Regions from separate parts of the Exiguobacterium sp. SH0S7 genome, predicted to be linked through region 1. Evidence: riboswitches for the same ligand, from Rfam matches in the RefSeq annotation. Region 1 holds a riboswitch; the other holds the start of a gene.
The links. Region 1 has a riboswitch for FMN ahead of ribD (bifunctional diaminohydroxyphosphoribosylaminopyrimidine deaminase/5-amino-6-(5-phosphoribosylamino)uracil reductase RibD). Riboswitches for the same ligand answer to the same signal wherever they lie in the genome.

Region 1 (10,973 bases):
GAACGACGTGTTCAGCGCTAAACTGATCGAGTTCGTCTGGACGCCGTTGCCGATACCAAACGCGGCAATCGAGGCGAACAAGGCAAACGTCATGCCGAGCCAACGTTTTTTGAGCCCGTGTTCTAAATAATACATCGGGCCGCCCGCAATCTCACCCCGCTCATCGACGGTACGATACTTGACGGCGAGGATCGCCTCGGCGTATTTTGTCGCCATACCGATGAATCCACTCAGCCACATCCAGACGATCGCCCCCGGTCCCCCGAGGACGATCGCGGTCGCGACCCCGACCATGTTGCCGGTACCGACCGTCGCTGCTAGCGCCGTCATGAGCGCTTGGAAGTGTGAGATGTCGCCGCGTTGCCGTTTTCGTTTTTCGGCTTCCGCCCCACTCTGCTTTTTCGGGATGAACGCTTCTTTCAAGCCGAACCCGAGCCGTGTCACCTGGATGAATCCGAGCCGGAACGTCAAGAAGATGCCCGTCCCGATCAATAATATGAGCAAGTGTGGTCCCCAGACGAGGTTCGATAGACTCGTCACCCAACTTTCAAACTGCTTCACATGATGTTCCCCCTATGTATGTATTCGCTTGATTACTGGTTTATATTTTTCAGAACATTCACAACTTCGTCAAGTCGACGCGGGGTGAAATCATACCGATTCTGCGTAATGTTTTTGTAATATATCTGTTCAACGCTCGGTTTTATCTTGTTTCTAACGTTAGTATTTGAAATAAAAATGTAACGATTCACTTCAGCAAAAAACCGACCTCCCCTATCGGGAAATCGGTTGGGTCCAACTTATTTGGCGAGCGCCGCGACGACCTCGTCGACGTGACCGTTCACTTTGACACTGCGCCACTCCTCTTCGATGTAACCGTCCTCGTTGATGAGGAACGTCGAGCGGACGATGCCGTAATACTCTTTGCCGTAATTCTTTTTCAACTGCCAGACACCGTATAGTTCTGACACTTCATGCGTGTCATCGACGAGCAAGTCGAACGGCAAATCGTTCTTCTCGATAAAGTTTTGATGCTTCTTCTGGCTGTCGGCCGAGATGCCGATGACGACGGCCCCGCTCATCTTCGGTGCGGCGTCACGGAAATCGCACGCTTCGGTCGTACAGCCCGGCGTCGCGTCTCTCGGGTAGAAATAGAGGACGACTTTCTGGCCACGATAATCTTCGAGTGCGACCATGTCCCCGTTTTGGTTCGGTAGTGTAAATGTTGGTGCTAACATCTGATTTCCTCCTTATCCGAACGACGGGTCGACGAGCTGTTCGTCATATCCGTCGATCGCTTGTTCTAGTTTTTGTTTGAGCGGGTCGAGCACTTCGAGATAGTCGACCGGGTCTTCCGTCGCGGCCGCATCGCGGAGCGCGGCCTCATTATCGATATACCACGTCTGATACGCTTTAAAATAATCGGTCATGATCGTTTGGTTTTCCGGTACGGTGAGCGTCTCTGACATGAGCAAGAAGACGTTATTGTCCGCCTCGAGCGCGACATAGTCCGTCTGGGCGTTGACCCGGTCGTAAATCGGTCCGGCCTCATCTTCCGGCACCTCGGCGAGACGGGCGTTCGCTTCAGCGTTCACCCCATACTCGCTCGCTTCAATCCCCGTCAACAACTCCCCGACCTCACCGATCACGTCAGCCGGGACCAAAGCCGGTGTGACGACGAGCGACCAATCGTCGCCTTCCTTGATCGCGACTTTGGCGAGCCGGTTCGGCAGTTCGTTCCCGTCACCATCCTCCATCTCATGGACGATATAGGCGACGTCCTCGTCCTCGTTCACCCAACTCTCGACGATGTCACCCGGCGTCAAGTCACGCGTCACGGCACCCGTCGCCGGGATGTCGGTCCGGGCAGCAGCGTAGTCGATGTCTGCGAGCGCCTCGGCGTCCCCGTCACGGAGCGCTTGTTGATACGATTCATACACCGTCTCGACCGCGTCCGGGAGCGGTCGTTTCGTCTCTTCGACCGGTGCTGCCTCTTCATTCCCGCAAGCGCCGAGCATGAGTGTGAGCGCAAGCGGCAACATCCATTTTCTCATCCAATCATTCCTTCCTCGATCGATCTCTTTTCACCATCCTACCACGACTGAATTTGGAGCGGAAACGACACGCTTTTCCGGAAAATTGTTTCACTAGGATTTCATGAAGAATTCCGATACAATACAGACGTAAGCGCTTAACTGCATAATCACTTTAAGGGGGAACGAGAATGATTCCATACAAACATGAACCATTCACAGACTTTACAAACAAAGAGAACGCTGCCTTAATTCAAGCGGCGATCGAGAAAGTGAACGGGGAGCTTGGTCAGGACTATCCGCTCGTGATCGGTGGGGAAAAAGTGACGACGGAAGGTAAGATCACGTCTTACAACCCGGCCAATAAAGACGAAGTCATCGGACACGTCTCGAAAGCGAACCAAGAACTCGCGGAACGTGCGATGCAAGAAGCGCTCAAAGCGTTCGACACGTGGCGTCACGTCGACCCGTCTGTCCGTGCCGACGTCTTGTTCAAAGCGGCGAACATCGTCCGTAAACGAAAGCATGAGTTCTCGGCCTACCTCGTCAAAGAAGCGGGCAAGCCTTGGAACGAAGCGGACGCGGACACGGCGGAAGCGATCGACTTCATGGAGTACTATGCGCGTCAAATGCTCGAACTTAAACCGGGTAAGAAAGTCGAGAGCCGTCCGGGCGAGTACAACCGCTATGACTACATCCCACTCGGGGTCGGGATTGTCATCAGCCCATGGAACTTCCCGTTCGCGATCATGGCAGGGACGGCCGTCGCGGCCATCGTCGCCGGTAACACGATCCTCTTGAAGCCAGCTTCGACGACACCGATCGTCGCGGCGAAATTCGTCGAGGTCATGGAAGAAGCGGGTCTCCCGAAAGGCGTCCTCAACTTCATCCCGGGACCGGGCGCTGAAGTCGGCGACTACCTCGTCGACCATCCGAAGACGCGCTTCATCAGCTTCACTGGTTCACGCGACGTGGGTCTCCGCATCAACGAGCGCGCCTCGAAGTTGAACGACGGCCAAATCTGGCTCAAACGTGTCATCGCCGAGATGGGCGGAAAAGACACGATCGTCGTCGACGAATCAGCGGACCTCGAACTCGCGGCCCAGTCGATCGTCAAATCGTCGTTCGGCTTCTCGGGACAAAAATGTTCAGCTTGTTCACGCGCCGTCATCGTCGACAGCGTGTATGACACGGTGCTCGACCGCGTCGTCGAATTGACGAACGAACTGTCAGTCGGAAACACGGAGCAGAACGAACACTTCATGGGACCGGTCATCGATGCGGCCGCGTTCAAGAAGATCACGTCGTACTTCGACGTCGCGAAAGAAGAAGGACGCATCGTCACGGGCGGTAAAGCGGATGACTCGACCGGCTACTTCGTCGAGCCGACGGTCGTCGCCGACGTGGCACCGAAAGCACGTCTCATGCAAGAAGAGATCTTCGGGCCGATCGTCGCCTTCACGAAAGCGAAAGACTTCAAAGAAGCGATCGACATCGCCAACAACACCGAGTACGGCTTGACGGGTGCGGTGCTGACGCGTGACCGCTCGAACCAAGAGTACGCACGCCAAAACTTCCACGTCGGCAACTTGTACTTCAACCGTGGTTGCACAGGCGCGATCGTCGGCTATCAGCCGTTCGGCGGCTTCAACATGTCAGGGACCGATTCAAAAGCAGGCGGACCGGATTACATCCAGCTCCACATGCAAGCGAAAACGACGTCAGAGACGTTTTAATCCAGGAAGGCACGACGGGACATCCCGTCGTGCCTTTTTTCTGTGTCGGCCTCACCCTAACGCCACGTCTAAAATCATCATGACGGTAAATCCAAGCATCAAGGCGATCGATGCCAAGTCCTTATGGCCATTCTCTTGCGACCCCGGGATGACTTCTTCGACGACGACAAAAATCATGGCCCCCGCGGCAAAGCTCAATGCGAACGGCAGTAGCGGCTCCATGACAAACACCGCCCAAACGCCGAATAAGGCGGCGACCGGCTCGACGACGGCCGACAGCTGTCCGTAGAAAAAACTCTTTCGTCGTGACATCCCGTCCCTCCTTAACGGCAGCGCCACCGCCACGCCTTCTGGAAAGTTTTGAATCCCGATCCCGATTGCGAGCGCGATGGCACCCGTCAACGAGGCCGATGGAAAGTCAGCCGCGACCGCCCCGAACGCGACCCCGATCGCTAGCCCTTCCGGTATGTTGTGCAACGTGATGGCTAAGACGAGCAACGTGCTGCGCTTTCGTTTGAACGGGCCGATCCCTTCCGCCTCACTGAGCGGGGAAGTCGGATGCAGGTGCGGAATCAGTTGATCGATGCCCCATAAAAAGAATCCGCCCATTAAAAAGCCGACCGCGGCCGGGAACCAGGCCGGCCAAGCGTCCTGTCCTGCCATCTCGATCGCCGGCGCGAGCAGCGACCAAAAACTGGCGGCAATCATCACCCCGCCGGCAAATCCGAGCATCCCGTCCATCAGCCGTTGATTGATCGATTTCGTCGTGAACACGACAGCCGCCCCGAGCGCCGTCATGCCCCATGTGAACAACGTCCCGAGCAAGGCCTGCATGGTCGGACTCAGTTGAGCCACCCCGTCCCACATCGCCATCGCCTCCCCTTAAGCTTTGTATGCGCGCCCTATTCTTTTCCCGTCGTCCCTGCGTCGCTAATCCCGATTTGAACAATCAAAAAAAGAGGAGAGCGACGTCGCTCTCCTCCGTTACAATTCTATTTAAAATGTGCGCATCAAGTTCGCCATCTCGATTGCCGCTGTCGCTGCTTCCCAGCCTTTGTTTCCGGCTTTCGTACCGGCCCGCTCGATCGCTTGTTCGATCGTCTCTGTCGTCAAGACGCCGAAGATGACCGGCACTTCCGACTGGTAGCTCGCTTGGGCGACACCTTTTGCTGCTTCGCTACAGACGTAGTCGAAGTGCGGCGTCGCCCCGCGGATGACTGCTCCGAGCGTGATGACGGCGTCATACTTCTTGCTCATCGCCATCTTTTTGGCGACGAGTGGAAGTTCGAACGCGCCCGGGACGAACGCGATCTCGACGTCGTCTTGCTCGATGCCGTGGCGCTTCAGCGCATCTTTCGCCCCGTCGAGCAAGCGCATCGTGATCAAATCGTTGAACCGTCCGACGACGATCCCGATTTTCAAGCCTTTACCAACCAAGTTACCTTCAAATGTATGCAACATTATTCTTCTCCTCCAAAATGATTCATTTTTTGTTGTTTCGTTAAGCGATAGCGTTCATTCTCGGCGTGCTCCCCGACGATGATCGGGACGCGTTCGACGACGGTGATGCCGCACGCCTCCAAGGCGTCGACTTTCTCCGGGTTGTTCGTCATGAGCCGCACGTTCTTGACACCAAGGTCACGCAACATGCCCGCGCTCACCCGGTAGTCACGCAAGTCGGCATGCAACCCGAGCGCGACGTTCGCCTCGACCGTGTCGAGCCCTTGCTCCTGCAGTTCATACGCCTTCAATTTATTCAGTAAACCGATGCCGCGCCCTTCTTGACGCATGTAGAGCACGACGCCGCCCTCTTCTTCAATTTTAGCGAGTGACGCATCAAGTTGCGGACCGCAGTCGCAGCGGTAAGAGCCGAACACGTCACCGGTCAGACATTCCGAATGGATGCGGACGAACGGTGCATGTTCAAGTTCGCCTTTGATGAGCGCGACGTGCTCGTCGCGGTCAAGGACGTTTCGATAACCGATCAGGCGAAACTCACCCTTAGCCGAGGGGAGATTGACGTCCGCCTCTCGTTCGACGAGGTCCGTCTCCATATAGCGGACGAGCTCCTCGATCGTGATAAATTTCAAGTCGTGCCGTTCCGAGACGTGGACAAGGTCCGGCACTCGAGCCATCTCGCCGTCTTCACGGATGATCTCGCAAATGACGGCGACCGGCTCACTCCCTGACAGTCGAGCTAGATCGACCGACGCTTCGGTGTGGCCGCGCCGCACCGAGACGCCGCCTTTTTTCGCGATGAGCGGGAAGATGTGTCCCGGCCGTTGAAAATCGGCCGGACGCGCGTTCGCATTGGCCAGCTCGCGGACCGTGTGGGCCCGTTCGCTCGCCGAGATGCCCGTCGTCGAGTCGACATGGTCGACACTGACGGTGAACGCCGTCCCGTGTGGATCGGTGCTGTTGTCGACCATCGGCGACAAGTCGAGCCGGACGGCGACTTCTTCCGCCAGGGCGGCACAGACGAGCCCTTTCCCTTCCGTGATGAGGAAGTTCATCGTCTCGGCCGTCATCTTATCGGCGAGGACGACGAAATCACCTTCGTTCTCCCGGTCATCGTCATCGACGACGATGATCGGACGCCCCATCTTCAAATCTTCGATTGCTTGTTCGATTGTGTGGAACATCACCATCCCGCCTTTCCGTATCCCATCGACGCAAGTGATTCGAGCGTCATGTCTTTTTGATTCACTAGCTTTTCCATATATTTAGCCAACATATCGCATTCCAAATTGACCTTATCCCCAGCCTGCTTCATCCCGAGCACCGTCTCACTGTACGTGTGCGGGATGAGCGACAGCGTGAAGCCGCGTTCAGTGACCTCATACACCGTCAAGCTCGTCCCGTCGACCGAGATCGAACCTTTAGGGACGATGAAACGGAGTAGCGACGGCTCGCAACTGATATCGATGTAGACCGCGTTCGCGAGCGGACGCTTCTTGACGATGCGCCCGACCCCGTCGACGTGTCCCGAGACGAAGTGACCGCCGAAGCGACCGTTCGCCGGCATCGCCCGCTCGAGGTTGACGTCCGTTCCAGGGCGGACCCCATCTAGACTGGACGCTTTGAGCGTCTCCGGCATGACGTCGACGGCAAAACTCGTTTGATCAAACGCCGTCACGGTCAGGCAAATCCCGTTCACCGAGATGCTATCGCCGAGCTTCACGTCTTCTAACACGATCTTGCCCGCGAGCGTGAGCCGTAGCGACGGCCCGTTCCGCTTCACGGCTTTCACACTGCCGATTTCTTCAACGATTCCCGTGAACATCGGACTCCCCCTTTCTCATGACGAGCTTGATGTCGGTACCGACCGTCTCGACCGAGCCGATCGCGAAGCGCTCGATCGCATCTAACGGTCCGGCTTGGCTCGAGCGATAGACGCCTCGGTTCCCACCGAACACGCGCGGTGACTGATACATGACCCATTCGTCGACGTATTGTCCGTCCAAGAGTGACGTCACGAGCGTCGGTCCCGCCTCGATGAGCAAACGGCCGACGCCGCGACCATGCAAGTCACGAAGGACGTTGTCGAGTGTCGAATAGTCGGCAAGCTCGATACCGTTTTGAGCGAGCTCGGTCCGTTTCACTTCATCATCGGACAGCGTATAGACGAGCACCGGCACATCTTTCGCGCTCCGGACGAGCTGACTCGAGAGCGGTAAGCGGAGCTCGCGGTCGAGGACGACCCGAAGCGGCTGACGTGTCGGCGTGTCGAGCCGGACGGTCAAGGCCGGGTCGTCGGCGAGCACGGTCCCGATTCCAGTCAAGACGGCATCGACCGTCGCCCGTAGTTCGTGGACGTCACGTCTCGCTTCAGTCCCGGTCACCCACTGGCTCTCACCCGCCTCGAGCGCGACTTTCCCGTCTAGGCTCGTCGCCGTCTTCAATACGACGTACGGCCGTTTCGTCTCAAGCGAACGTAGGAACGCCGGATTGAGCGCACGGGCCTCGGCTTCGAGCAGACCGACTTCGACGTCGATCCCCGCCGCCTTCAACCGGGCGACACCTTTCCCTGCGACGAGCGGGTTCGGATCCTTCATCGCGATGACGGCGCGCTTGATGCCCGACTCGATTAGCAAGTCGGCACATGGCGGTGTCTTCCCGTAGTGCGAGCACGGCTCGAGCGTGACGTAAATCGTCGCACCGTATGCGGACGCACCGGCCATCCGAATGGCGTGCACTTCGGCGTGCGGTTCACCGGCCTTCAAGTGGGCACCGAATCCGACGATGCGACCGTCTTTGACGACGACGGCCCCGACGAGCGGGTTCACACCGGTCTGTCCGGCAGCGGACTTGGCCAATTGGATTGCTTGTTGCATGTACTGTTGCATCGTTCTCCCTCCTTGTTTCGTACAAACAAAAAGACCCTAAGGATGTCCTTAGGGTCTCGGCGGGAGGTCTCAGTCGTCATTTGGCAGGCCAAATAAGCGTTTTCTTTACAGAAAAACGTACGACGAAGCACAGGTCACGAGGACCTGTCTTTTTTCCTTCTCCCATCCAGACTATACTGTCGGCTCTAGAGTCACACTAGATCCACCGTTCGCACACGTGCGCCCGGGTCACGGACTTAGGGCTCGCGCCCATCACCGCCGGTTGGGAATTGCACCCGACCCCGAAGGAATATTTGTTTGTACGCATTTACTTTAGCGCAAAAAAGAATCGAAGGCAAAAATAAAAGTGCAAAAAAGCGCCACTCCGATGAGCAGCGCTTCCAATCAAGCCAAGAACAAGACGACGAGCAAACCGACGATCCAGCAATAGAACGAGAAGTACTTGAGCTCACCCTTCGCCATGATGTGCTGGAACCATTTGAGCGAGATGGCCGTCAGCGCGTACGAGGCGATGAACGCCAAGACGAGCGGACCGAACAGATCACGCGTCGCTGGGTCGGTGAAGAGTGCCGGGCCGTCCAAAATCATCGTCCCGAGACTGACCGGGATGAACAAGAAGAACGAGAACCGGAGCGCCGACTCTTGTTTAATGCCGAGTAACATCGCCATGACGATCGTGGCACCCGAGCGGCTGATCCCTGGGATGAGCGCGACCGCTTGGGCGAGACCGATCAAGATGGCGTCACGTAACGTGATGCCACCGTCGCCTTTATTCCCGCGCATGTTGCGGATGAACCAAAGTGCGACCCCGGTCAAGATTAACGTATAGCCGACCGTCGCGACGCCGCTGAGCGTCTCACCGATCCAATCACCGAATAACACGCCGAGCACGCCGGCCGGTACGGTCGCGACGAGCAAGAGACCGATGAATTTGACGTCGATCATCGTATCCTCGCTGCGATCTTTCTTAAATAAGAACGTCCACAGACTGACGACGAGGCGGACGACATCTTGGCGATAAATCGTCAAGACGGCAAGGAGCGACGCAAAGTTGACGAAAATCTCGAACGACAGTCCCGGTAATTCGATGTTGAACAGCTCTTGGAAGATGACCAAGTGACCGCTCGACGAGATCGGGATCGGCTCCGTAAACCCTTGGACGAGACCAAGCAGCAAGTAAAATAACCATATTGTCATATCATAATATCCTCTTTTCTCAAATTCGCTCAATGCGGCTATTTTAGCAGAATCTCAGTTTCATTGACCACCCTTAAAAAAAAATTCGTATATTTTGAAAACTTTTATTGATTAGTCTGAAAATTAAATTTATTATAGAGGAGTACTCAACTGGACAACGGTGATGACCCCATTGTCCAGCTGGGTACATTTTTGTATGGAATTCATATAATTTACCAAATATAAAACTTTTTGTTTACAAATGAACCCATATAATATTAAATTTGTAATATACCTGTTACCTTTTTTTTCAATCTTTCATCCGACTTTAGACCTATCACGTCCCATTTTTAACATAAAAAACTTACAAAAGCGCTTATAAATCGTAAAAACTATCCGATAGTATGATTGTAGAAGCACTTTCGTCATCATTGTCGGTTCAGATATGAGTCCATGGAAGGAGGAACCATCATTGAGTCAAACGCTATCCACTAGTACTCATCACTTATCAACCGAACAGCAACGCATGATTCACTGTATTCGTTTGCTCGGGGATTTATTAAAGGAACGTCCTCGTCGCTCTGTCTATCGTCGTTTCGCGATGGAGCAAAACTGGCCGTCTCCCGAATCGATCATTCGACAGTTCGGATCATGGGCCGAGGCACTCGCTATTGCCGGCTATGAATGGCATGGGGAAATCGCCGTTGATTTACCCGATAAAATGCCAAAATATACACGCGATGATATCGTCGAGACGCTTGCCCTCTATTCACGGGACATGGGTTCGATCATCACGCTGAAGAAATATCAAGAATGGCGGAAACTACACCCGAAAGCACCGAGCCATTACCACATCGTCAAGACGTTCGGTTCGTGGCATGACGCCTGCGCCGAAGCCGGACTTGAGGCGAGCGTGACTTACTCGAAGTCAGAGTTGTCGAACGCTCTTCGAGAAGCGATTCATGAGATGGGCTTCTCTCTTTCATTCGAGGCGTACCGAGAATGGGCGAAACGCAACAACAAGCCATCTACGAAAGCGATCTTGCATCGTTACGGGTCTTGGTCCGCTGCCATCCATGCGGTCGAGTCCGACATATTCAGCCAGAAATCATAATCATTCATTCAAAAAGGAGAACCGTTTAACGGTCCTCCTTTTTTTTTCATTGAATTCGTTCGGTCGACGTGTCACGGTAATGGGCGACACGGTCGCGACCGTTAAACTTCGCCCCGACGTACATCGCCCGGTCGGCATGTCGCAACACCGTATCGAGCTCTTCGTACTCATGGATCGTCTCGATGCCGATGCTCGCGGTCACTTGAACCCGGATCCCTTCCGTCCCGAACGGATGTGACCGGAGCGCTTGGCGGATCTTCTCACCGGTCACAATCCCCGCCGCCTCGTTCGTCCTCGGGAACACGAAGACGAACTCTTCGCCGCCGTAACGCGTGACGAGGTCACTGCTCCGGACGAGCCGGTTGAACAGGACCCCCGCTTCAATTAACACTTCGTCCCCGAACGCATGGCCGTAGGTATCGTTGATCGATTTAAAATGGTCGAGGTCAACTAAGAAGACCGACAACGGATACGAAGCGACGTCGTTTAGCCGCTCTTTCGTCCAACGTTTCAACGCTCGTTGGTTCGGCAACCCGGTCAACGGATCGGTCAGACTCTCGTGCTGGAG
Region 2 (10,973 bases), on a different contig from region 1:
CTTTTGGCCGCGACCAATCCATTTTGATGATGCCAATGCCGCTGCCTCGGTTGCTCGTACGATCTCTAACGCTAATTCTCGTTCCATAGTGTTGAACCCTCCACGTGATTTCTATTTAATGTGACATACTAATTAAAGTGTTAATCCGTGGATTAGTGTATCACAATCAGATAAATGATGTAAATAGGGGAGATTCTTTTCTCGAGTCGGAAAAAAGATTATGATAAGGGGCAGGGGGGATGACGATGTATTTTGTAAATAGAGAAAAAATCAATGAGACGCTGGCCCATATGGAAACGATGTTGCATCGGATTGATCAGCTCGAAGGGGACGCGTTCACACTTGAACTTGCGAAAGAGCGTTTGGCCGTGCATTTGATGGAAGGCGTCATCGATGTCGGCAACTCGATGATCGACGGCTTCATTATGCGCGATCCGGGGAGTTATGAAGATATCGTCGACATTTTATTGGACGAGCGTGTGCTCGACGCACAGACGGCTCAAGCGGCGAAAGAGCTCGTCATGATGCGTGCCTATTACGTCCGGGAGTTCGTCACGTCGGATTCGGCCCGCTTTGACGCCTGGACGGAGCGTCAAAAAGAGACGTTCGCAGCATTTCCCGGGCAAGTCCGCCGCTATTTAGAAGTGGAACTTGGACCAGTATCAGCATTTCTACCGGAAAGCGAGTGATTAGATGAATTTAATTAAAGGATACTTATTTGATTTAGATGGAACGATCTATGCGGGCACCGAGCCGATCAAAGCAGCGGTCGACTTTGTGAATCGGCTCGAGGCGACGGGCTTCCCGTACTTGTTCGTCACGAACAACGCCTCGATGACGCCGAAACAAGTCGCGGACAAGCTCGTGTCGATGGGTGTCCACGTGACGCCCGAGCACGTCTTGACGAGTGCGATGGCGACGGCACGTTATATCGAGAAGATGACACCAGGGGCGACCGTTTATATGATTGGGGAAGACGGTCTCCGAATCGCGCTTGAAGAGCGTGGCTTCCATGTGACGGACGAACCGAAAGCCGACTACGTCGTCATCGGACTCGACCGCCACATCACGTATGAGAAATTAGCGAAAGGTGCGCTCGCGATTCGGTCAGGCGCCCGCTTCATCTCGACGAACGGGGATATCGCCATCCCGACCGAGCGCGGCTTTTTACCGGGCAACGGGGCGCTCACGTCCGTGCTCACGGTGACGACGGAAAAAGATCCGTTCTTCATCGGCAAGCCGGAGCCGGTCATGATCGACATCGCCCTCGAGATGATCGGTCTGACGAAAGACGAGGTCGTCATGGTCGGGGACAACTACCATACGGACATCTTGTTCGGAATTAACGGAGGACTACGGACGCTACACGTCAATTCAGGCGTTCACGGGCCGGCGTTCATCCAAGAACAAGAAAAGCTCCCGACCTATATGGTCGAGAGCTTGGACGAATGGACACATGCATGAAAAAAAGGGATGACGCTTGTCTCCCTTTTTGTTTAGAATACTTGTTCGACTTCGACGATGCCAGGTACTTCTTCAATGAGCGCGCGCTCAATTCCGGCTTTCAAAGTGATTGTTGAAGACGGGCAGCTGCCGCATGCACCCATCAAACGAAGTTTGACGATGCCTTCTTCTACATCAACGAGTTCGACGTCACCGCCGTCGCGAAGCAAGAACGGGCGTAATTTATCGAGTACTTCTTGGACTTGATCAAACATTTCCATGGTATCTACCCCTTTCTGGTTCTATTCCATTCTAGCAAGTTTGAGATTGTTTCTCAATCTTTAACGCTGAGCGTTTGAAGATGAGGCGACTTGATGAATTTTGTATAATAAGTTAGAAGAGGGGGAATGACGATGAAAATCACGGTATACGGGGCAGAAGTGCAGTGTGCAAGCTGTGTCGGGGCACCGAGCTCGATTGAGACATATGAATGGTTACAAAGTGCGCTCGCCCGGAAATATCCGGAGCGCAAGTTCGAGTTCGAATACATCGACTTCGAGCAAGCGGACGATGACATCGCCGAGGCGATCAAGCAAGACGAATGGTTTTACCCGCTCGTCCTCTTGAACGGGGAAGTCGTCGACGAAGGAGTCGTCCAGTTGCGTAAAGTGTATACGGCGATCGACCAGAACTGAACGACATCATAAAACAAGGTTGAGCGAATACACATTCGTTCAACCTTGTTTTCGACTTAGCGAAGTTGGAACGACGACGTCGCTGAACTTGCCGTGTATCCTGAGAGCGTCGCATCCGCCGAATCAAATCACATAAAAAAATCGCGAGATGGCAAGGCAGCCATTTCGCGATTTGGTCGTATTATTTTATTTGATGACTTTATGTTTCCACAGGATACCGGACTTGAGAAGTCGGGCCACTTTCCCGGTCAGCGACTGTTTCCCCATGAAGACGCCGAAGCCGGCCTTCTTCCCGAGCGATCCGAGCGTGCCGCGGAGTTTAATATCCGGCAACTCAGGATAAGCGACACCTTTCCACTTGCAGAGCAGGACTTGGACGATTTGTTCCGCTTGTGCCTCGGCGAGTTGACCTGAAGGTGCGTACGGGAGGCTGGCGTTGTCACCGACGACGAAGACGTCAGGCGAATCGGGGACGTAGTGATGCGGTGTCAGTTTCACACGGCCGCCCCCATCGAGTTCCCAGCCTTGGTTCCGGACGACGGCGACCGGTTGGATCCCGGCCGTCCAGACCGTCAAGTCAGCGGCAAAGTGTTGTTCGTGGTTCCATAGACCGTCTGGGTCGACCCGGACGATGTTGGCATTGTTGATGACTTCAACGCCATGCTCTTCAAACCATGATTGAACGTACATCGAGACACGGCTCGATAAAAAGGACAGGACGGAAGGGCCACGGTCGAACAGTCGGACGGTCAGATCGGGACGGCTCTCGCGAAGTTCGCTCGCGAGCTCGACACCGGATAGCCCGGCCCCGACGATCGAGACGATCGAACCGGGCGACAAGCCATTGATCGCTTGTTGCGTCTTGCGTGACTCTTCTAACGTTTGGATACTATACGTGAACTCGGCGGCGCCGGGCACGTTATGGTATTTGTCCTCGCAGCCTAAGCCGATGACGAGGTCGTCGTACGGCACTTTTTCCCCGCTTGCGAGCAACACCATCTTGTCGGTCGTATCGATGTCCGTGACTTGCCCGTATATGTAGTCGACTTCTTCCGGGAAATCGACACGGATGTCACGATCGGATACCGTTCCTGCGGCTAGTGCATAATACTCTGTTTTTAATCCGTGATAAGGTAGACGGTCGATTAATGTGATCGATACGTCCTTCAGCTGATGGCCGAGGACGCGTTCGATTACACGCATACCCCCGTAACCGCCTCCTAAGACGACTAATTTGCGCATAAAAATCCCCCTTTGTTACTCTCTAACTGTACCATGATATAATACCTCGTAGAAGAACCATTTTCCCGCAATAGGGGAAGAAAGACGGTGAAAAAAATGATGAATCCGATCATCGAGTTTTGTGCCTCGAACTTAGCGATGGGTTCACAGATCGCCCGGGCAAAACTAGAGTCCGATCCTGACCTAGACGTCGTCGAATATGGCTGTACCGGCTACTGTGGGGTCTGCTCGCTCGACTTGTTCTGTCTCGTCGACGGAGAAGTCGTGATTGGGGAGACACCGGAACAACTCGTTACGAACGTGTATGAAAAAATCGAAGAGATGGCCTGGTAAAAAAGTTTGAGATTTCTCAAACTTTTTTCTTTTTGACCCGTTGCTTTTTTTAAAACGGTTTGGTATATTCTAAGAGGTTCGAATGTAGGTTGTCTGACGTTTAACAACATAAAAAGAAAGCGTTTCAAACGGTAGGGCACATCTTGATTCGGGTATAACACAATCATCGGGTTTTCAATATGAAAGGAGCACAACACCAATGAATATCATGAGCGTGGTTGGTATTTTGGCACTAATTGGAATCGCTTACATCTTCTCGACCAACCGTAAAGCCATCAAATGGCGTACAGTTCTTGCCGCTTTCGCGATCCAGTTTACGTTCGCGTTCCTCGTCCTCTTCACATCGGTAGGGCGTTCGGCGTTAGAATTTATCTCAGGAGGCGTACAAAACGTCTTGAACACGGCGAACGCCGGAATCGGCTTCGTCTTCGGTACGGCAGTCGGGGGAGACAACTTCGTCTTCGCGTTCCAAGTCTTACCTATCATCATCTTTATGTCTTCTTTAATTGCCTTTCTTTACTACATCGGCGTCATGCAATGGGTCATCCGTATCCTCGGTACGGCACTTGCAAAAGCACTCGGTACGTCACGTAAAGAATCGCTTTCAGCGACGGCGAACATCTTCGTCGGTCAGACGGAAGCACCGCTCGTCATCAAGCCTTACCTTCCAACAATGACACAATCTGAATTGTTTGCCGTCATGGTCGGTGGTCTCGCATCAGTTGCCGGTTCGGTACTTGCTGGATATGCCGCACTCGGAGTTCCGCTCGAGTACTTGCTCGCAGCGAGCTTCATGGCAGCGCCTGCTGGTTTGATGTTTGCAAAAATCATTGTCCCAGAAACGGATGTACCGGATGATGATATCGAAATTGCTGAAGATGAAGAGAACAAAGCAGCAAACTTCGTCGATGCGGCCGCTCGCGGTGCGTCAGACGGTTTGTTCCTCGCATTGAACGTCGGTGCGATGCTTCTTGCCTTCGTTTCATTGATCGCACTCGTCAACTTGCTTCTCGGTGGAATCGGTGGTTGGTTCGGTCTAGAAGGCCTCTCACTTCAATTGATCCTTGGTTACGTGTTTGCACCGCTCGCGTTCGTCATCGGTGTACCATGGGCGGATGCCGTACAATTCGGTAGCTTCCTTGGACAAAAACTCGTCTTGAACGAATTCGTTGCCTTCTCTGAGTTCGCACCGATCATCGGTTCAGGTGAGTTGTCAGCTCGTACAGAAGCGATGATTGCGTTCGCACTCTGTGGATTCGCCAACATCTCATCACTCGCCATCCTTCTCGGTGGTCTTGGTGGTATGGCACCGAACCGTCGTAACGACATCGCACGTATGGGTGTCCTCGCGATTCTCGCAGGTACGCTTGCGAACTTGATGTCAGCGACTCTCGCTGGTCTTCTTCTCTAATCGTTATTCACAAACAAGAGCGCTCACTCCGGTGGGCGCTCTTGTTCATGGTCGTCATATATTGAACATAAAAAATCACCCAAGGAATGTTTCCTTTGGATGATTTGGCATTACGCTTGCAGTTGCATTTGTTGACGTTCGATCCACGGCTTCAACTTCAGGAAGAGCGGGACGAACAAGGCGGTGATCAATAATGCCTTAATCAAGTTGAACGGTAAGATACCGTACAGGACGAGGTTCGTCTTGACTGCTGGATCGGCCATCTCGGCCATTCCGAAGAAGAACGCGTAAGCTGGTAAGATGAGTAGGTAGTTCAAAATCGCCAAGCTGAGCGCCATCGTGATCGTACCTGCCACGAGGCCTGAAGCGAGCGCTTTATTCGTTTTACGTTTATGGTAGAACCAAGCGACCGGATACATGAATGCGACACCTGCAAAGAAGTTCGCGACTTCACCGACCGGGACGCCGCCACCGTTAAAGACATAGTAGAGGACGTTTTTTAGAGCGACGACCACGACACCTGCGAGTGGCGAGAAGACGATACCGGCGATGAGCGCTGGGATGTCACTGAAGTCCACTTTCAGGAAGGGTGGCAGGAAGGGCAGCGGGAAGTTAAAGAGCATGAGGACGAATGAAATCGCCCCGAGCATCGATAGCGTCACCAGTGTTGTCAATCGTTTGTTGCGCGTTGTTTTCATCAAAATCTCTCCTTTTGTCGCTCCTTGATGAATGGCACCCGTCGCATAGAAAAACCCGATTGTGTGAACAATCGGGAGAGTTTACGCGCATACGAAATAGATGTTCTCATCGGTGTGGAGTCCACGCCAAAGAAAACATCCGGATATCGGTCGGATGCCGCCATCTTCTCCCATCCAGACTTTACTGTCGGCTTTCGAATCTCACGAAATCAGCAAGCAACGCCTTGCTCGCTCACGGGCTGAGAAGAACTTGTCTTCAATACCGCCGGTCGGGAATTTCACCCTGCCCCGAAGATGGAACGATTTAATTTTTTTTGTTACAGTTTAGTTATACAAGATATTTCACAAAATCACAAGTCAGTTGACTTGAAGTGAAGATAAATGAGGAGGAGTTCAGATGATTCATTTGACAGAGCCAGCCGCACTACAAGTCATCGATATGATGAAACAGACCGAACGCCCTGAGGCCCAGTTCTTACGGATCAAAGTCCAAGGCGGTGGGTGTACCGGCTTATCTTACGGGATGGGGTTCGATGAAGACAAGACGGACAAGGATGTCCAGTTCGACCATCATGGCGTCCGCGTCATCGTCGCCGAAGCAGACCACGGTGTCGTCGACGGTCTCGAAATCGATTACAAGCAGTCGATGCTCGGCGGTGGCTTCACGATCAAAAATCCGAACGCAATCGCGACGTGCGGTTGCGGCTCAAGTTTCCGGACGGCGGCGAACGCCGGCACGCCGGGGGATTGCTAAACGATAGACAGGTTGCCGACACGCTCGGCAACCTTTTTTGGTGAGCATGTTAATGAGAGGAAATGAACGGGAATATTGGATGGAGAAGGATGATAAGGGGGTAGGAGTGATGAGAAAAGTGTTGATTTTCGGTGGCTCGCGTTACTTTGGGAAACGGCTCGCACTGCGGCTCGCTGAAGCAGGCGACGACGTGACGATTGTCACTCGGGGACAGCTGCAAGTGCCGGAAGCGGAAGGTATCCGCTCCATTAAAGGAGACCGTCAGTCGGTCGCGACGATGAAAGACCTCGCACGCAACGAGTATGACCTCGTCTACGACAATATTTGTTTCAATCCGTATCAGGCGAAGATCGCGACAGATGCCTTCATGGACCGGGTCGGGAAATATGTGCTCACGTCGACGATGTCCGTCTATGCGCCAGAGGCGGCTTTAAAAGAGAGCGACTTCAATCCGCTCCATCATGAATATCACCTCGACGCGGAACACGATTACGGACAAGGGAAACGAGAGGCCGAATCGTACTTCTTCCATCGGGCCTCGTTCCCTGTCACGACGGTGCGGTTGCCGATCGTCCTAGGGCCGGATGATTACACCGACCGGTTAAAATTTTATGTCGACGCGGTTCGGAACGAAGAGCCGATCGTATTACATCACCCGGAGGCGCTGATGGGATTCATCTCAAGTTTCGAGGCGGCAGCTTTCTTGGAATGGGTCGGCCGTGCCGACGTGAGGGGGCCGTTCAACGCCGCGAGCGACGGTCTCATCTCGTTAGGTGCGCTCATGGAACGAATTGGACAGCATATCGGTAAACCGGTCCAAATCATTAAGGATGGGGAGTCGTCCCCGTACGATACAGACGTCGACTACTACATGTCGAACGCCGAGGCGAAAAAAGCTGGCTTCGTGTTCACGCAACTCGATGATTGGATTGACCGTGTCATCATTCAAACGATCCGCAAATGAAAAAAACGGCCTCTCATCGTTCGCAGATGAGAGGCCAGTCTTTATTTCCCGGCAAATACCGAGGTTGAATGTTGTGGGTGACGCGCTGTCGGGTCGACGAGCTGTTTCACTTGGTTGACGGCGATCGGTGCTTCACCGAAGCCGGTCGCTATCAATTTGACTTTGCCTTCGTACGTGGCGATGTCACCGCAAGCGAAGATGCCTGCGACTGTCGTCTCCATTCGCGAGTCGACACGTATCGTGTTTTTCTCAAACTCCATGCCCCAGTTTTTGATTGGGCCGAGCGATGAGACGAACCCGTAGTTACAAATCAAGTCGTCGATGTCGACGAACTTCGATGCGCCGTCTTTGTCAGTTAGTTCGACCGACTCGATATGCGTCGCGCCCGAGAGTGATTCGATATTATAAGGCGTCCAGACGTTGATTGTCGAGGCTTTCATTTGTTCGACCGTATGCTCGTGAGCCCGGAAACGGTCACGACGGTGGACGATATGGACTTCTTTGGCGATACCTTCGAGCATGAGTGCCCAGTCGACGGCCGAGTCGCCGCCGCCGGCGATCATGACGCGACGGTCGCGGAATTTCTCCATGCTGTCGACGAAGTAATGAAGGTTCGCGTAATCTTCACAACCGTCCAGTCCGAGCGGACGTGCGGCGAACGCGCCGTTGCCGGCTGTGATGATGATTGCTTTCGTATGGTACTCGTCCTTGTTCGTCGAGATGTGGAACGTACCGTCTTCGAGTCGCTCGACCGTTTCGACCGTCTCGCCAAGGCGATAATCTTGTTCGAACTGATCGGCTTGCGCTTTCAGTTGGTCGACTAGATCTTGTGCCTTCACTTTTGGGAAGCCGGCGATGTCATAAATATATTTCTCTGGATAGAGCGTCGACAATTGCCCGCCTAATTGCGGCAAGCTTTCGATCAACGTCGCATCGAGTTGGCGCATACCTGCATAAAATGCGGTGAACAGCCCGATTGGACCGCCACCGATAATGACTACATCTTTCGTCGATTTCATCGAATTCCTCCTCGTGAAGCGTGTACTTCTATTATATGGTCTAACGTAAACTAAATCCATTCAGTACAAAGATGCAATACTTTCGAAAAAAATTCAAGAAGATAAGCTTTTTCATTGAGAAAACGGATTAAACGTCGTACAATGAACGGGAAGCAATTGTGAACATTGGTTGAACAAGAATTAGGCTTTATTGTGAACGTCTATGTGAAAAAACACACAACATAGTTGTTCAGGAAAACAAAACTTTTAAAACAAGGTGGAAATGAACATGAAACGACCTAACATTGTTATCCTCGGCGCAGGTTTCGGTGGACTCATCACGGCAGTCAACCTGCAAAAGACGCTCTCAGCTGGAGATGCAAACATCACGTTGATCAACAAACACGATTACCATTACCAAACGACTTGGCTTCATGAGCCGGCGGCTGGAACGATGAAGCCTGAGCAAGCTCGTGTCTACATTAACGACGTCGTCAATGCGTCACGCGTTAAACTTGTCAAAGGGATCGTCGATCGCGTCGATACTACGGCCAAACAAGTGATGCTCGAAGACGGATCGACTGTCGAGTACGATTACGTCGTCTTCGCCCTCGGTGGCGTACCGGAAACATTCGGTATCCCGGGCCTTAAAGAGAATGCGATGACGATCAACTCGCTCAACAGCGTTCGTAAAATTAAAGAACATATCGAGTATTCGTTCGCGCAATACAAGACGAACGGATCATCTGACCGTTCATTCGTCACGATCGTTGTCGGTGGTGCCGGATTCACAGGTATCGAGTTCCTCGGTGAGCTCGTCAACCGTGTCCCTGAACTTTGCAAACAGTACGATGTTCCCCGTGAAGCGGTCCGCATCGTCAACATCGAGGCAGCGCCAACGGTTCTTCCAGGGTTCGACCCGGAACTCACGACGTATGCGCAAAAATGGCTCGAGCGTAACGGCGTCGAGATGAAACTCGGCAACGGCATCAAAGGTGTAGAGCCAGGTGTCGTCACGTTCGGTCCACTCCAAGGCGAGACGACGGAGACGATTGCAGCGAACACGATCCTTTGGACAGGCGGCGTCAGCGGCAGCCCGATCGTTGAGAAGTCTGGCTTTGAAGCGGTCCGTAACCGTGTCATGGTCGAGGCGGACAACCGTGCCCCTGGCCACGATAACGTCTTCATCATCGGTGACTGCTCAGCGGTCATGGATCCTGTCTCGAACCGTCCGTACCCGCCGACGGCGCAAATTGCGACGCAACAAGCGCACAACGTGGCGAAAAACATCGCTGCGCTCATCAACGGCAAGTCGACTTCGAAGTTCACGTATGAGAGCAAAGGGACGGTCGCGTCACTTGGTCATAACGATGGAATCGGGATCGTCATGGGCAAAAAGATCTTCGGTCGCAACGCTTCATTCATGAAGAAAGTCATCGACAACAAACACTTTATCGAGCTCAAAAAATACGGTCTCGTCCTTAAAAAAGGTAAATTCTGATTCGTTTGAGCCAACGAGCAGCCTGTTCATTTGAACGGGCTGCTTTTTCATGTCAACGATTCAGTGAACTTCTTTGACCAAGCGGATTTCTTTTCGGTATAATAGACAACGGGAAAAGGGGGCAATCACATGCACATCATCCAAGCCGTCATTGGCGCGATTTTATATTTAGTCATCTTCTTCAGCATCGGGTTCATCTTGAATATGCTGCTGAAAAAGACGTGGACGCTCGTGTTCATCTATCCGATTTTCGTCATTATGATGATCGACAACGTCAAGCTGTCAAGCTACGTCACGGAAACATCGACCGCGCTCGCGAACGTCTATGAGCGTCTGCTCGGTCTGCAGTTCCTCGACATTTTTATGCTCGGATTCGGATTGCTCGGTGCCATCTTGGCAGGGGTCACCATCCGGTACTTGCGTAAGAGCGGTTACTCGATGTTTTAAAGACGACAGAAATGTTCGTCTTTTTTTGGTTTCTGCCTACTTTTTTAGAAGCTGAACCGATATACTAGATAAGATAACGATTTAATTAGTAAGGGATGCGATACGTTTGACATTACCGATGTATACGATCAAAAAAGTGTTGAATAATAGCGTTGTCATTTGTCAACATGATACGGATCCGGAAGTCATTCTGCTTGGGAAGGGGATTGGCTTCGGCAAGAAAGCGGGCGATCTCGTCGACCCGGCCAGCGTCCCGGAGAAAGTGTATCAATTGACGGATAAGGAAGAGCAATCTCAATACCGTGAGCTCGTGAAGCACGTCGATGAAGACTTCATCGCCTTCATGCAAGACATCGTCGGCTTCATCGAGAGCAACACGGGAAAAAAAGTCGACCAACATATCCATATCGGCCTGACCGATCACTTGTTCTTTACGATGAAACGGATCGAACAAGGGATGGAAGTGACGAACCCGTTCTTACTCGAG

Region 2: it holds a riboswitch for FMN, as region 1 does, so the genes downstream of both, EVJ22_RS02655 (ECF transporter S component) here and ribD (bifunctional diaminohydroxyphosphoribosylaminopyrimidine deaminase/5-amino-6-(5-phosphoribosylamino)uracil reductase RibD) in region 1, are expected to answer to the same signal.

The regions. Positions count from the first base shown of each region.
Region 1 is NZ_SJVA01000011.1:10,585-21,557, forward strand. It holds gene EVJ22_RS12755 (alanine/glycine:cation symporter family protein) at 1-561, opposite strand, end outside; gene bcp (thioredoxin-dependent thiol peroxidase) at 801-1,238, opposite strand; gene EVJ22_RS12765 (hypothetical protein) at 1,251-2,054, opposite strand; gene pruA (L-glutamate gamma-semialdehyde dehydrogenase) at 2,225-3,769, shown strand; gene EVJ22_RS12775 (ZIP family metal transporter) at 3,821-4,636, opposite strand; gene ribH (6,7-dimethyl-8-ribityllumazine synthase) at 4,766-5,230, opposite strand; gene EVJ22_RS12785 (bifunctional 3,4-dihydroxy-2-butanone-4-phosphate synthase/GTP cyclohydrolase II) at 5,230-6,411, opposite strand; gene ribE (riboflavin synthase) at 6,411-7,052, opposite strand; gene ribD (bifunctional diaminohydroxyphosphoribosylaminopyrimidine deaminase/5-amino-6-(5-phosphoribosylamino)uracil reductase RibD) at 7,033-8,115, opposite strand; FMN riboswitch at 8,266-8,408, opposite strand; gene EVJ22_RS12800 (undecaprenyl-diphosphate phosphatase) at 8,500-9,312, opposite strand; gene EVJ22_RS12805 (homing endonuclease associated repeat-containing protein) at 9,764-10,405, shown strand; gene EVJ22_RS12810 (GGDEF domain-containing protein) at 10,452-10,973, opposite strand, start outside.
Region 2 is NZ_SJVA01000001.1:509,798-520,770, reverse strand. It holds gene glpX (class II fructose-bisphosphatase) at 1-87, opposite strand, end outside; gene EVJ22_RS02690 (DUF86 domain-containing protein) at 246-689, shown strand; gene EVJ22_RS02685 (TIGR01457 family HAD-type hydrolase) at 694-1,464, shown strand; gene EVJ22_RS02680 (NifU family protein) at 1,497-1,724, opposite strand; gene EVJ22_RS02675 (DUF1462 family protein) at 1,851-2,138, shown strand; gene EVJ22_RS02670 (NAD(P)/FAD-dependent oxidoreductase) at 2,325-3,380, opposite strand; gene EVJ22_RS02665 (YuzB family protein) at 3,477-3,713, shown strand; gene EVJ22_RS02660 (NupC/NupG family nucleoside CNT transporter) at 3,913-5,124, shown strand; gene EVJ22_RS02655 (ECF transporter S component) at 5,235-5,822, opposite strand; FMN riboswitch at 5,981-6,122, opposite strand; gene EVJ22_RS02650 (HesB/IscA family protein) at 6,220-6,576, shown strand; gene EVJ22_RS02645 (Rossmann-fold NAD(P)-binding domain-containing protein) at 6,686-7,540, shown strand; gene EVJ22_RS02640 (NAD(P)/FAD-dependent oxidoreductase) at 7,582-8,559, opposite strand; gene EVJ22_RS02635 (NAD(P)/FAD-dependent oxidoreductase) at 8,828-10,039, shown strand; gene EVJ22_RS02630 (YuiB family protein) at 10,169-10,486, shown strand; gene glcT (glucose PTS transporter transcription antiterminator GlcT) at 10,605-10,973, shown strand, end outside.